2 regions of the Streptomyces sp. NPDC012510 genome follow, and region 1 is predicted to be linked to the other one. Evidence: riboswitches for the same ligand, from Rfam matches in the RefSeq annotation. Region 1 holds a riboswitch; the other holds the start of a gene.
What was found. A riboswitch is a leader RNA that binds a small molecule or an ion and turns the genes downstream of it on or off. The one in region 1 is predicted to bind glycine.
Positions count from the first base shown of each region.

Region 1 (7,660 bases):
TACTGGTCCACGAGATCCTCGGCCGACCGGCTGGTGAGGCTCGGCCAGTCCAGGCCCGGCGGGACGAGTGCCTCCTCCGGCATGTTCTTGCGGAACCTGGCCGGGTGGTTGGCGCGCTCGCGTGGAGACGCCGGAGTGGCGCAGCAGCTCGCAGTACGAGGAGCAGTTCATCGGCCCACCGATCAGCACTCGATGATGTTCACCGCCAGCCCGCCCCGGGCCGTCTCCTTGTACTTGACGCTCATGTCGGCGCCGGTGTCCTTCATCGTCTTGATGACCTTGTCCAGGGACACCTTGTGGGAGCCGTCACCCCGCATGGCCATGCGGGCGGCGGTGACGGCCTTGACCGCCGCCATGCCGTTGCGTTCGATGCAGGGGATCTGGACGAGACCGCCGACCGGGTCGCAGGTCAGGCCCAGATTGTGCTCCATGCCGATCTCGGCCGCGTTCTCGACCTGTTCGGGGCTGCCGCCCAGGACCTCGGCCAGCGCTCCCGCCGCCATGGAGCAGGCGGAGCCGACCTCGCCCTGGCAGCCGACCTCGGCGCCGGAGATGGAGGCGTTCTCCTTGAAGAGCATGCCGATGGCGCCGGCGGCCAGCAGGAAGCGGACCACCCCGTCCTCGTCCGCGCCCGGCACGAAGTTGATGTAGTAGTGCAGGACCGCCGGGATGATGCCGGCCGCGCCGTTCGTGGGGGCGGTCACCACCCGGCCGCCCGCCGCGTTCTCCTCGTTCACGGCCATCGCGTAGAGCGTGATCCACTCCATGGACCGGGCCAACGGCTCGCCCTCCGCCCGGAGTTGCCGGGCCGAGACGGCGGCGCGGCGGCGCACGCGCAGGCCGCCCGGCAGAATGCCCTCACGCGTCATGCCACGCGAGACGCACGCCTGCATGACGCGCCAGATGTCGAGGAGCCCGGAGCGGATCTCGTCCTCGGTGCGCCAGGCGCGTTCGTTCTCCAGCATCAGGGCGGAGATCGACAGACCCGTCTCCCGCGTCAGTCGGAGCAGCTCGTCACCTGTCCTGAAGGGGTACTTGAGGGGGGTGTCGTCGAGTTTGATGCGGTCCGCGCCGACCGCCTCCTCGTCGACGACGAAGCCGCCGCCGACGGAGTAGTACGTCTTCGACAGCGTCTCGGCACCCGAGGCGTCGTACGCCCGGAGCGTCATGCCGTTGGCGTGGTAGGGCAGCGTCTTGCGCCGGTGCAGGACCAGGTCCTTGTCGAAGTCGAAGGGGATCTCGTGGTCGTCGAGGAGACGGATGCGGCGCGATCGCCTGATCGCCTCCACCCGGTCGTCGGCCGACTCGACGTCCACCGTGCGCGGTGAGGCGCCCTCCAGGCCCAGGAGCACGGCCTTGGGGGTGCCGTGGCCGTGGCCGGTGGCGCCCAGGGAGCCGTACAGCTCGGCGCGTACCGACGCGACGCCCGTGAGCAGTTCCTCGTTGCGCAGCCGGCGGGCGAACATCCGGGCGGCACGCATCGGGCCGACCGTGTGGGAGCTGGACGGGCCGATGCCGATCGAGAACAGGTCGAAGACCGAGATGGCCACGGTGACTCCTCAGAACGGGGGAGGTTGGTGCGGGGGTGGGGCACCGCGCTCAGGTCCAGTGTGCGCGGTGCCCCCGAGGTGCGGGACCCACAGGCCCGTACATCCGGGGTGACGGCTACGGGTGGGGGCCCGGGCCGGGGTCGGGTCACGACCCCGGCCGAGTGCCCAGGGGCGAGGGCCCTACTTGCCCAGCCCCGGGTACAACGGGTGCTTGTCGGCGAGGGCCTTGACCCGGGTCCTCAGGGCCGCCACGTCGTACGACGGCTTCAGCGTCTCGGCGATGACGTCCGCGACCTCGGTGAAGTCCTCGGCCGTGAAGCCGCGGGTGGCCAAGGCGGGCGTGCCGATCCGCAGGCCGGAGGTGACCATCGGCGGACGCGGGTCGTTGGGGACGGCGTTGCGGTTGACCGTGATGCCGACCTCGTGGAGGCGGTCCTCGGCCTGCTGCCCGTCCAGCTCGGACTCCCGCAGGTCGACCAGGATCAGGTGCACGTCCGTGCCGCCGGACAGCACGTTGACTCCGGCCTCGCGGGCGTCCGGCGCCGTGAGCCGCTCCGCCAGGATGCGGGCACCCTCCACCGTGCGGCGCTGGCGCTCCCTGAACTCCTCCGAGGCCGCCACCTTGAAGGAGACCGCCTTGGCCGCGATGACATGCTCCAGCGGACCGCCCTGGAAGCCCGGGAAGACGGACGAGTTGAGCTTCTTCGCGAAGTCCTTCTTCGCCAGGATGATGCCGCCGCGCGGACCGCCGAGCGTCTTGTGGGTGGTGGAGGTGACCACGTCCGCGTACTCGACCGGGTTCGGGTGCAGCCCCGCCGCGACCAGGCCCGCGAAGTGCGCCATGTCGACCCAGAGATACGCCCCGACCTCGTCCGCGATCCGGCGGAAGGCGGCGAAGTCGAGCTGACGCGGGTACGCCGACCAGCCCGCGATGATCACCTTCGGGCGGCGCTCCTTGGCCAGCCGCTCGACCTCGGCCATGTCGACCAGGCCCGCGTCGTCCACGTGGTAGGGCACCACGTCGAACTGCTTGCCGGAGAAGTTCAGACGCATCCCGTGGGTGAGGTGGCCGCCGTGCGCCAGGTCCAGGCCGAGGATGGTGTCGCCGGGCTGGGCCAGCGCGAACAGCGCCGCCTGGTTGGCGGAAGCGCCCGAGTGCGGCTGGACGTTGGCGTACTCGGCGCCGAACAACTCCTTGACCCGGTCGATCGCGATCTGCTCGGCCACGTCGACGTGCTCGCAGCCGCCGTAGTAGCGGCGGCCCGGATAGCCCTCGGCGTACTTGTTGGTCAGCACCGAGCCCTGGGCCTCCATGACCGCGACCGGAGCGAAGTTCTCCGAGGCGATCATCTCCAGGGTGGACTGCTGACGTGCCAGCTCGGCGTCGACGGCGGCGGCGACGTCCGGATCCAGCTCGTGCAGGGGCGTGTTCAGAAGCGACATGCGTACGACCTCGTGTTCTCAGCCGGCGGTGTGGGCGACGTACTCGTCGGCGGAGAGCAGATCGTCCGGCTCCTCCGCGACACGTACCTTGAACAGCCAGCCGCCCTCGAAGGGGGCGGTGTTCACCAGCGACGGGTCGTTGACGACGTCCTCGTTGATCTCGGTGACCTCACCGGAGACCGGCGAGTACAGGTCGCTGACCGACTTGGTGGACTCCAGTTCGCCGCAGGTCTCGCCCGCGGTCACCGTGGAGCCCACCTCGGGGAGCTGGGCGTAGACGACATCGCCGAGCGCGTTCGCCGCGAACTCCGTGATGCCGACCGTCGAGACGCCGTCCTCGGCGCCCGACAGCCACTCGTGCTCCTTGCTGTAGCGCAGCTGCTGGGGGTTGCTCATGGCCTGAATTCTCCTGTACGCGAGGGAGTGGTGAGGAAGGGGGGGACTGCTGGAACCGCTGTTGACCAGCGCGGAGTGCCCGGTGTGACGCTCGGGCCGGGCGACCTCGCGCCCAGTGTCTACTTCCGCCGCTTGTAGAACGGCAGCGCCACGACCTCGTACGGCTCGTGGCTGCCCCGGATGTCCACGCCGACCCTGGGGGTGCCCGGCGCGGCGTGCATGGTGTCGACGTACGCCATCGCGATCGGCCTGCCCAGCGTGGGGGAGGGGGCGCCGGAGGTGACCTCGCCGATCACCTGGCCGTCGGCGACGACCGGGTATCCGGCGCGCGGTACCCGGCGGCCCTCGGCGATCAGGCCGACGAGGACGCGGGGCGGCTCGTGGTTGGCGTTCTCGGCGGCCTCGCGCAGGGCCGCGCGGCCCACGAAGTCACCCTCCTTGTCGAACTTCACCACGCGCCCGAGGCCCGCGTCGTACGGGGTGAGGGAGGTCGACAGCTCATGCCCGTACAGCGGCATGCCCGCCTCCAGACGCAGCGTGTCCCGGCAGGACAGGCCGCAGGGCACCAGGCCGACGCCCTCGCCGGCCTTGGTCAGCGCCTGCCACAGCTCGACCGCGTGTTCCGGCTTCACGAACAGCTCGAAGCCGTCCTCGCCGGTGTACCCCGTGCGGGCGATCAGCGCGGGAACCCCGGCGACCGTGCCCGGCAGCCCCGCGTAGTACCTCAGTCCGTCGAGATCGGCGTCGGTGAGCGACTTGAGGATCCCGGGGGACTCCGGACCCTGGACGGCGATCAGCGCGTAGGCGTCCCGGTCGTCCCGCACCGCGGCGTCGAATCCGGCGGAGCGCTCCACGAGCGCGTCCAGCACCACCTGGGCGTTGGAGGCGTTCGCCACGACCAGGTACTCGGTCTCCCCCAGCCGGTAGACGATCAGGTCGTCGAGGATGCCGCCGTCCTCGCGGCAGATCATGGTGTAGCGGGCGCGGCCGACGCCGACGCTCCCGATGTTGCCCACGAGGGCGTAGTTCAACAGGGCCGCGGCCTGCGGTCCGGTCACCGTGATCTCGCCCATGTGCGAGAGGTCGAAGAGACCGGCCTTCGTACGGACGGCGGTGTGCTCGTCCCGCTCGGAGCCGTAGCGCAGGGGCATGTCCCAGCCCGCGAAGTCGGTCATCGTCGCGCCGAGCGAGCGGTGCAGGGCATCGAGCGCGGTACGGCGCGGTCCAGTGGTGGGGCTGCTGCTCATCGGATTCTGCTCCCAGTGCAAGACAGGCGAAGGGCGAGGAAAGTCCTCCCCATCTGTCATCGGAACCTGAGAGGTTCACCACGACCGTACGTACCGGTGGTCGTGACTTGCACCGTGGGTGGAGCCGCCCCCGCGAAAGGGAGTACGGCCCGCTTTTCAGATGTGCCTCGCCCGCGCGGTATCTGGGCCTGAGAGATTCAAGGGAGGGACTTGCTCCTTCGGCGCCCCAGCGAACGACTGCTGGGAGCTCTCCCGCGCGGATTCAAGCGGCCGGTATGCAGTTGGCGCGCACATCATCGCACGCATCGACGCGGCTCGGCAGGGGGACCATTCACAGGTGGGATGGCGTGGGGTGCGGATGAGCGAAGGCAAGGGCGGCACAGCGGTCCGTAGCACTCTTGTGGCAGGACGAGGACTGAACCAGGAGGGATCGGGCATTACCTTCTCTTTACAGTGGGTGGGGATGGGACCTCCATACCCTCGGGGAGGACGATCACGGTGAACAGGACCACGGCGTACGCGACGACGTCGGGCATCGCGGTGCCCAAGCAGCCCGTCGCACCGGCCGGTGAGGCGTGCGGGCCGTTCCCGAGGGCGGTCGTCCGCGACCTCAGGGGGCGTGCCGGACGGAGCCCTCGCGAGCTGTCGTTCGGACCGGCCGACCTGGTGGTGGTCACCGGGCTCCCGGGAAGCGGGAAGTCCACGCTGATGCGGCGCGCCGTTCCGGGCCTCCGCATCGACTCCCAGGACACCCGGGACCGCTTCGACGCGCGCTTCGCCCGCGTCCTGCCGTACGCGGTCTACCGCCCCGCAGTGCGCATCGCCCACTACGCCGGGCTGCGGCGCGCCCTGCGCTCGGGGCAGGGCGTCGTCGTGCATGACTGCGGGACGCAGGCATGGGTGCGGGCGTGGCTCGCGCGCGAGGCGCGCCGCCGCGGCGGCACGCTGCGTCTGCTGTTGCTCGACGTCACGCCCGATGAGGCCCGGGACGGGCAGCGGGAGCGGGGACGGGGGGTGTCGCGGTACGCCTTCGCCCGGCACCGTGGGGCTATGGCGGGGCTGCTGCGGGCGGTGGAGAAAGGGAGGCTTCCGCAGGGCTGCGGGGCGGCGGTGTTGATCGACCGGGCCGCGGCGGAGGTGTTGAAGCGGATCGACTTCGTGGGGTGAAGCCGTGGTCGAGCGGTGGCACTAAGGTGCAGGGACGACAGCATCACGGAGCAAAGCGGTAGGCAGCAGATGGACTTCCCGGCGGACTTTCCGGCACAGGCGCACCCCCATGGGCACGGCGGGTGGCCCGGCAACGAGCTGGAGGAGGTGCTGTCCGCGTCTCTCGGGGTGCCCACGGCGGGGGCCCGGATCGTGGAGGTGCTGGCCCGCAGCTTCGTGTGGGTGCCGCTGCCCGAAGGGGGCGGTCCGCGGAGCGGTCAGCTCGATCTGCCCACGATGGAGGTCGACGGGCAGGCGTACGTGCCGGTCTTCAGCTCCGAGGAACAGTTCCGCCAGGTCGTCGGCGACCACATGTCGTACACGATCGCCCCGGCGGTCGAGTTCGCCCGGGGCCTGCCCCCGCAGATCGGCCTCGCGCTGAACCCGGACGGTGTCGTCGGCATCCCGCTGCCGCCGCCCGCCGTGGCCGAGTTGTGCCGGGCCGGGCGGACGCCGTTGGACGGATCGGCGAGCGGCGCCCGAGTACGGCTGTTCGAGCCGGACTGGCAGGACGACCCCGTCGACTTTCTGGCCGCCGCCTCGGCCGAGTTCGCCGGCACCGGAGCGGTCCTCTCCGCCCGCCGCTGCCTCGCCGCCATCGAGACCGCCGCTCCCGTGATGTTCATCGGCGTCGAACTCGCCTCCTGGGAAGCCGACCGCACCCTCCCGCTCGCCGCCCTCGGCCGAGCCCTCACCAGGACCCCCGTCCCCTGGCCCGTCAACATGGTCTTCCTCGACGTGACCCAGGATCCGGTGGCCGACTGGCTCCGCGAGAAGGTCCGGCCCTTCTACCAACAGGGTTACTGACCGGCGCCCCGCGGGGGCGCGGGGCACTGTCGATATGCGGCTCCGCCGCGTGGGCGCGATCGACCACGAAGAAGCGGTGGTCCGCAGATCACCGCAAGCCCCGAGCCCTGACCGGCTCGACCAGCGCACCACCTAAGCTGTGTCCTATAACCAGGGTCCAACACCGAAGGGCGGCCAACGTGAGCGGCAGCGGCAGCGGCATCGCCACCGGGCAGGTCGAGCACATGCTGCGCCAGGTGACGCCCGGGCGATACGACGCCTACGAGGCGCTGCTGCGTGCCCTCGCCACCCCGTCCTCCGGCCAGATCTGGATGCTGCTCTGGCACGGCCAGGCCGGCTCCCCGGACGCTCAGTACGGGAACATGGAGGTCGACGGGTTCAACTACGCCCCGTGCGTGACCTCCGCCCAGGAGCTGTCCGCCAGTGGCTGGAACCGCAGTTACGAGGTGGTCGACGGCCTCGACGTCGCCCGCACCCTCTACCCCGACCACTACGGCCTCTGGCTCAACCCGCACGCGCCGGGCGGCGGCGTCGGCATCCCCTGGCTCGATCTGCGCCGGATCGCCACGGGCCTGGAGAGACAGCCCGCGGGCCCGCTCCGGCTGTCCGAGCCGGCCATCGAGATCCCGCAGTTCTACGCCCTGCTGACGCAGAACGCCCACCGCACGCCGGCCGTGCGCTCGCTGCGCCGCGCCTGGGTGCAGCCCGCGCTCGGCGCGCCGTACCTGGCGATCGGCCTCGACGTGTACGACACCTCACCGCAGGCGGTGGACTCGGTGCGCGCGATGATGCAGCAGTCCATCGGCGCGGTCCCGGACGGCCTGCCCGTCTCCACCGTCGCCATGTCCGACGAGTACGACCCGGTCGCCATGTGGCTCCGCGCGGGCGCCCGCCCGTTCTACGACCGCGAGGCCCACGCCGCCGCCCCTGCCCAGGCTCCGGCGGCGGGCGGGTACGGATACCCGGGCGGCTACTGAGCCCTCGCCGCCCCCGTTACGCGACGACGGAGCC
Region 1 is NZ_JBIBEN010000015.1:64,496-72,155, forward strand. Features, by position in the region: gene ACFY9I_RS26480 (hypothetical protein) at 1-83, opposite strand, end outside; gene ACFY9I_RS26485 (L-serine ammonia-lyase) at 183-1,550, opposite strand; gene glyA (serine hydroxymethyltransferase) at 1,731-2,993, opposite strand; gene gcvH (glycine cleavage system protein GcvH) at 3,012-3,389, opposite strand; gene gcvT (glycine cleavage system aminomethyltransferase GcvT) at 3,509-4,636, opposite strand; glycine riboswitch at 4,803-4,901, opposite strand; gene ACFY9I_RS26505 (AAA family ATPase) at 5,135-5,803, shown strand; gene ACFY9I_RS26510 (enhanced serine sensitivity protein SseB C-terminal domain-containing protein) at 5,873-6,649, shown strand; gene ACFY9I_RS26515 (enhanced serine sensitivity protein SseB C-terminal domain-containing protein) at 6,874-7,626, shown strand.

Region 2 (7,660 bases), on a different contig from region 1:
AGTGGGAGTCGTACGGGCTTGTGGCCCCGTTGTCGGACGGGTCCTTTGACGCCGAGGCCCTCACGATCGCCACGCTTGTGGTGGAACTGGGGCGGTTCGGTATCGAGCCCCGGCATCTGCGGGTGATGCGCGCCGCGGCCGACCGTGAGGCGGGGCTCGTCGATCAGGTCGTGGCACCCCTGCGGCTGCACCGCAATCCTCAGACCAGGGCCCACGCGGAGGACCGCACGAGGGAGCTGGCGGGGCTCACGGTCAAGTTGCACGCCGCGCTCGTGCGGAGCGCGCTGGGTGTGCGCTTGCGCTGAGGCGCATGTTCGCCTGTGGCGGATCGGTCGGTCGATCTGTGCCCGACTACCCAAACATCCCGAGCACGGCCTAGGGTTGCTGTGTGAACGAGCTCGATGTCGTAGGTGTCCGGGTCGAAATGCCCTCCAACCAACCGATCGTGCTCCTGCGCGAAGTGGGAGGCGACCGTTACCTCCCCATCTGGATCGGGCCGGGGGAGGCGACGGCGATCGCTTTCGCCCAGCAGGGCATGGCCCCCGCGCGACCGCTGACGCACGACCTGTTCAAGGACGTGCTGGAGGCCGTCGGCCAGGAGCTCACGGAAGTGCGCATCACGGACCTGCGTGAGGGCGTTTTCTACGCGGAGCTGGTGTTCGCCAGCGGAGTCGAGGTGAGTGCCCGGCCGTCCGACGCCATAGCGCTGGCGCTGCGTACCGGGACACCGATCTTCGGTAGTGACGGCGTGCTCGACGACGCGGGGATCGCGATCCCGGACGAGCAGGAGGACGAGGTGGAGAAGTTCCGCGAGTTCCTCGACCAGATCTCGCCCGAGGACTTCGGGACGAACAGCCAGTGAAGCGGTGGCGGGCGGACATCATGCCGGTCGGTGGGGTTCGTGGCCGTGTGCGTGCCGACGGGTGCGCGGTTCGGCGCTGAGGACGTGGCGGTCCGTCGGCCTGCACCGCTGGTGTGAACCGCCGTTGGAGACAGATCAAGATCCTTCAGCGGGGTTCACGCATGTCATGGGCGAAGCCCGGTACCGGGCGGCCCTGTCGTAGCACATTCGGCTAGCCTTTCCCCGGGGAAGGGCACGGGAAACCACTCTCAGGGTGATTATCACTCGGCGTGGCGAGTGTGGCGGTCGTTGACGCACCCCTGGTGGCTGCCTACCGTCGAGAAGGCAGGTCAAGGACGGAGGTCGGCGTGAGAAGCAGCGGCGACGGTACGGCTGGGGGTGCCCCCGGACGCAGGCTGGGGGAGAACGGCCCGTACCCGCTTCACGGCAGCGCGGCCGGTCACGTCCCGCAGCGGCCCAAGGCTCTGCAGGACAGCGCGGAGGCGGCGCCCGAGCCGCACGAGAACGTCGGTTATCGCGGTCCCACCGCGTGCGCGGCAGCCGGCATCACCTACCGTCAACTCGACTACTGGGCCCGCACCGGTCTCGTGGAGCCCAGCGTGCGTTCCGCCCATGGCTCGGGGACGCAGCGGCTCTACAGCTTCCGGGACGTCGTCGTCCTGAAGATCGTGAAACGGTTCCTCGACACGGGAGTGTCGCTGCAGAACATCCGCACTGCCGTTCACCACCTCAGGGAGCGGGGCTTCAGCGATCTGGAGCGGATGACGCTGATGAGCGACGGGGCGACGGTGTACGAGTGCACCTCGCCCGACGAGGTCCACGCTCTGCTCCAAGGCGGCCAGGGAATCTTCGGCATCGCCGTAGGGGTGGTCTGGCGTGATGTGGAAAGCGCTCTCTCGCAGTTGCACGGGGAGCGGGTCGACACGGGGGAGACACTCGTGGGCCCCAATCCGGCGGACGAACTGGCGCGACGGCGCAACCGGGCGGTCTGAAGGCGTCCACCCTGTCGCGTGCGGCGGCGTAGTGCAGGCGCGGGGCGGCGTGGGGCGTGCCTGCGGACGGGGTCGTCGGCTTCGGCGATGTCAGTGGCGTAGGGCAGCATCGGAGATGTGAGAACCGCGCCCACGATCCTGCATCTCGACATGGACGCCTTCTACGCCTCGGCGGAGCAGGCGTCCAAGCCGAGTCTGCGGGGCAAGGCCGTGATCGTGGGCGGGCTCGGGCCGCGTGGGGTGGTCGCGACCGCCTCGTACGAGGCGCGGGTCTTCGGGGTGCACTCGGCGATGCCCATGGCGCAGGCCCGCCGGCTCGCGCCGAACGCGGCGTATCTCACGCCGCGCTTCATGTTCTACCGGGCGATCAGCGACCAGGTCATGGGGCTGTTGCGGAACCTGTCTCCGCTGGTGGAGCCGTTGAGCCTGGACGAGGCCTTTGTGGATCTGGAGGCCGGGGACGCGGCCTGGGACGAGGAGTCGGCGCGGCTGGCGGGAGCGCGGTTGCGCGCGGACATCCGGGCGGTGACCGGACTGACGGGATCTGTCGGGCTAGCGGCCTCCAAGATGCTCGCGAAGATCGCCTCCGAGCAGGCCAAGCCGGACGGGCTGGTGCTGATCGAGCCCGGGACCGAGCGGGCGCTGCTGGGGCCGATGTCCGTGCGGATCCTGCCGGGGGTCGGGCCGGCGACCGGGGACCATCTCCGGCGGGCCGGGATCACCACGGTCGAGGAGATCGTGGAGGCGGGAGAGGACGAGGTCGTACGGCTGCTGGGGAAGGCCCATGGGCACGGGCTGTACGCGATGGCGCTGGCGCGGGACGACCGCGCGGTGGTGGCCGAGCGGGACACGAAGTCGGTGTCGGTGGAGGACACGTACGACGTGGACATCCATGACCGGGTGCGGGTCCGGATGGAGGTGCAGCGGCTCGCGGACCGGTGCGTGCGGCGGTTGCGGGGGGCAGGGCTGTCGGGGCGGACGATCGTGCTGAAGGTGCGGCGGTACGACTTCTCGACGCTGACCCGGTCGGAGACCCTGCGGGGGCCCACGGACGACCCCTCGGTGGTGCGGGAGGCCGCGGCGCGGTTGTTGGAGGCCGTGGACACGACGGGCGGGGTGCGGTTGCTCGGGGTCGGGGTCAGTGGGCTCGCCGACTACACGCAGGAGGATTTGTTCGCGCAGGCGGCGGGAGAGCCGGCTCCGGTGGAGGAGGAGACGGCGGACGCGGAGGTGTCCCCGGTGGAGGAGACCGTGGGGCGGGAGCGGCACTGGAGTGCCGGGCACGACGTGCGGCATGCCGAGTACGGCCCTGGGTGGGTGCAGGGTAGTGGGCTGGGGCGGGTGACTGTGCGGTTCGAGACGCCGCACGACCGGGAGCCGGGGCGGGTGCGGACCTTCAGGACGGACGATCCCGCGCTGGAGCCGGCGGAGCCGCTGCCGCTGGTGCGGGACGCAGTACGGGGCTGAGGCTGTGGGACCGCCGGTCCGCGCCGTGTGGGCGGGCGCCGTCGCGGCGATGAGAGGAGGGCGGCGGAGGGGAGCGTGTCGTGCCTACGGCGGGTGAGGGCGGCGTAGGGGCTGGGGGCGGCGTGGGCCGACGCCGGTCACGGCTCGTCCTGGCGTGTGACCTTGCCGAAGTTGTGGTCGACGGGTGGGGGCGGGGCGATGTCCAGGCCGTAGTGGTGGTAGAGCTGCACTTCCTGTTCGGGGGAGAGGTGGCGGCCGACGCCGAAGTCGGGGGCGTCCTTGATGAGGGCGCGGTCGAAGGGGACGCGGAGGGTGCCTTCGATCAGCTCGCTGGGCTCCAGGGGGACGAACGCGTCGCGGCCGAAGAGGCCCATGCGTATCGCGGCCCACTCGGGGGTGCCGGTGGCGTCGTCGAGGTAGACCTCGTCGACGGTGCCGATCTTGGTGCCCTTGCGGTCGAACGCCTTGCGGCCGATCAGGTTGCGCGGATCGATGTCGGTCTGCACGGGCCCTCCAAGTGATGGCAAAGGGGTTGCACATCGTCTCTCACCACTACGAAAAGGCACATCGGGGGAGGCGGCCACTCGAAGACGCGTGCGTTGACCGCGCTGATACGCTGGCAGCGGCTGCTGACCCCGTGCGGGAGAGTCCTCCGGACACCATCCGGAGGCGCCGAAGGAGCAAATCCTCCCCGGAATCTCTCAGGCACACGTACCGCACGGACGAGGTCACTCTGGAAAGCAGGGCGGGTGTCACGGCTTCCGCTCTCACCGACGGTGAAAGCCGGTGCGTATCTGCACCGGTGAAGCTCTCAGGTTGAGATGACAGAGGGGGAGGCCGTCCGGGCACCCGTGCCGTGGTGCCCCTCGAAGGTCGCGTCAGACCAGGAGGCCTCCGCAATGACCGCCCATCGCACTCCGCTCTCCGAGCTCGAACAGGGAATCCCTTTCGAGCGGCGTCACATCGGACCAGACGTCGAGGCCCGGGCCAAGATGCTCGCGCACGTCGGCTACGGCTCGCTCGACGAGCTGACGGCCGCCGCGGTCCCCGATGTGATCAAGAACGCCGAGGCGCTGGATCTGCCGGGGGCGCGTTCCGAGGCCGAGGTTCTCGCCGAGCTGCGTTCGCTCGCCGATCGCAATCAGGTGCTCGGGTCGATGATCGGGCTCGGGTACTACGGGACGTTCACCCCGCCGGTGATCCTGCGGAACGTGATGGAGAACCCGGCCTGGTACACCGCCTACACGCCCTATCAGCCCGAGATCTCCCAAGGGCGGCTCGAAGCGCTGCTCAACTTCCAGACCATGGTCGCCGATCTCACGGGACTGCCGACCTCCGGAGCCTCCCTGCTCGACGAGGGCACTGCCGCGGCCGAGGCCATGGCCCTGTCCCGGCGCATGGGGAAGAACAAGAAGGGGCTCTTCCTTGTCGACGCGGACGCGCTGCCGCAGACGATCGCCGTCATCGAGACCCGGGCCGAGCCGACCGGCGTCGAGGTCGTCGTCGCCGACCTGAGCGAGGGGATTCCGGCCGACATCGCCGCACGTGAGATCAACGGGGTGTTGCTCCAGTACCCGGGCGCCTCCGGTGCCGTACGGGATCTCAAGCCGGTCATCGAGCAGGCGCACGAACTCGGTGCGCTGGTCACCGTCGCCGCCGATCTGCTCGCGCTCACGCTGCTCACCTCGCCCGGTGCGCTGGGCGCCGACATCGCGGTGGGGACGACACAGCGGTTCGGCGTGCCGATGGGCTTCGGCGGCCCGCACGCGGGCTACATGGCCGTGCGCGAGAAGTTCGCACGCAGCCTGCCCGGGCGGCTCGTGGGCGTTTCCGTGGACGCGGACGGGCACAAGGCGTACCGGCTCGCCCTGCAGACGCGGGAGCAGCACATCCGTCGGGAGAAGGCGACCAGCAACATCTGTACGGCTCAGGTGCTGCTCGCCGTGATGGCCGGCATGTACGCCGTCCACCACGGGCCGGAGGGGCTGCGGACCATCGCCCGGCGTACGCATCGGTACGCCACCGTGCTCGCCGCCGGGCTCGCCGCCGGGGGTATCGAGGTCGTGCACGGCGCCTACTTCGACACGCTCACCGTGCGGGTGCCGGGGCGGGCCGGCGCGGTCGTGACGGCCGCGCGGCAACATGGCGTGAACCTGCACCTCGTCGACGCCGACCTGGTGGCGATCTCCTGCGACGAGACCACGACGCGGGCCCAGCTGGGTGCCGTGTGGACCGCCTTCGGGGTGGAGGGCGAGGTGGAGGCCCTCGACGCCGCCGCCGAGGACACGCTGCCCGAGGCGCTGCTGCGGTCGGACGACTACCTCACACACCCGGTGTTCCACGAGTACCGCTCCGAGACCGCGATGCTGCGCTATCTGCGCCGGCTCGCCGACCGGGACTACGCGCTGGACCGGGGCATGATCCCGCTGGGCTCCTGCACGATGAAGCTCAACGCGACCACCGAGATGGAGCCGGTGACCTGGCCGGAGTTCGCTCAGCTGCACCCGTTCGCGCCCGCCGGGCAGGCACAGGGGTACCTCACGCTCATCCGTGAGCTGGAGGAGCGGCTCGCGGAGGCCACCGGGTACGACAAGGTGTCCCTGCAGCCGAACGCGGGCTCGCAGGGGGAGCTGGCCGGGCTGCTGGCCGTACGCGGGTACCACCGGGCCAACGGTGACGAGCAGCGGACCGTGTGTCTGATCCCGTCGTCCGCGCACGGCACCAACGCGGCCAGTGCCGTCATGGCGGGGATGAAGGTCGTCGTCGTGAAGACCGCCGAGGACGGCGAGATCGACGTCGAGGACCTGCGGGCGAAGATCGAGCAGTACCGCGACGAGCTGTCCGTGCTGATGATCACCTATCCGTCGACGCACGGTGTGTTCGAGGAGCACGTGGCCGACATCTGCGCCCAGGTGCACGACGCAGGCGGCCAGGTGTACGTCGACGGCGCCAACCTGAACGCGCTGGTGGGGCTCGCCAAGCCGGGGCACTTCGGCGGTGACGTCTCGCATCTGAACCTGCACAAGACCTTCTGCATCCCGCACGGCGGCGGCGGCCCCGGGGTCGGTCCGGTGGCCGTGCGCGAACACCTGGCGCCGTATCTGCCGAACCACCCGCTGCAGCCAGCGGCCGGCCCGGAGACGGGCGTGGGCCCGGTCTCGGCGGCTCCGTGGGGTTCGGCGGGCATCCTGCCGATCTCGTGGGCGTACGTGCGGCTCATGGGCGGTGAGGGGCTCAAGCGGGCCACGCAGGTGGCGGTGCTCAGCGCGAACTACATCGCCAAGCGGCTGGAGCCGCACTACCCGGTGCTCTACACCGGCCCGGGCGGGCTCGTCGCGCACGAGTGCATCGTCGATCTCCGCCCGCTGGCCAAGGCGACCGGGGTGAGTGTCGACGACATCGCCAAGCGACTGATCGACTACGGCTTCCACGCGCCGACGATGTCGTTCCCGGTGGCGGGAACCCTGATGATCGAGCCGACCGAGTCGGAGGATCTCGCGGAGCTGGACCGGTTCTGCGACGCGATGATCGCGATCCGCGTGGAGATCGAGAAGGTAGCTTCGGGCGAGTGGCCCGCGGACGACAACCCGCTGCGCAACGCCCCGCACACCGCCGCCGCGCTCGGCGGGGAGTGGGAGCACGCCTACACGCGCGAGGAAGCGGTCTTCCCGGCCGGGGTCTCGCCCGCCGACAAGTACTGGCCGCCGGTGCGCCGGATCGACCAGGCCTTCGGCGACCGGAACCTGGTCTGCTCCTGCCCGCCGCTGGACGCCTACGGGGAGTAGTCACCCCCGCATACGCGTCGGGGCCGGTGCGGAGAGTGTCTCTCCGGGCCGGCCCCTCGTCCGTCCGGGCGGGCGTCCTGTGCGGGGCGCTCGCCCTGTGCGCACGTGCGTGCGGCTCAGGCGGCGGTCATCACGGTGTCGGTGCCCATCGGGCGGTGCGGGGCGATGATCTTGCCGTCCGGCAGAAGCTCACCGGTGTCCTCGAAGAGCAGAACGCCGTTGCAGAGCAGACTCCATCCCTGCTCCGGGTGGTGCGCCACGAGCCGGGCACCCTCCCGGTCGGCGGATTCGGCAGTCGGGCACAGTGGCTGGTGCTGGCACATGGTTGTTGGGATCTTTCGCTTTGTCGTGTGGTCTGAGATGGCTGTTTTGTCCGACCCGTGGCTTGAAGCCTCGTTCATGGCCGACCCCCGTTGTGAATAAATCGGTCCGGTCCCAGTGTTGCCCCACGGGCGTCAATCCGCAGGCATTTCGCAGCACGGCTTCTTCACAGGTTGATGACGCATCCGTCGCGTGAACGGTTCATTCTCACCGTACTGTCCGTTCGGGTGGTT
Region 2 is NZ_JBIBEN010000003.1:526,343-534,002, reverse strand. Features, by position in the region: gene ACFY9I_RS07820 (MerR family transcriptional regulator) at 1-305, shown strand, start outside; gene ACFY9I_RS07815 (bifunctional nuclease family protein) at 389-862, shown strand; gene ACFY9I_RS07810 (MerR family transcriptional regulator) at 1,327-1,854, shown strand; gene ACFY9I_RS07805 (DNA polymerase IV) at 1,972-3,321, shown strand; gene ACFY9I_RS07800 (PRC-barrel domain-containing protein) at 3,459-3,827, opposite strand; glycine riboswitch at 3,952-4,048, shown strand; gene gcvP (aminomethyl-transferring glycine dehydrogenase) at 4,221-7,106, shown strand; gene ACFY9I_RS07790 (DUF5999 family protein) at 7,223-7,429, opposite strand.
Region 2: linked by a shared signal. The riboswitch ahead of gcvP (aminomethyl-transferring glycine dehydrogenase) and the one ahead of gcvT (glycine cleavage system aminomethyltransferase GcvT) in region 1 are both predicted to bind glycine.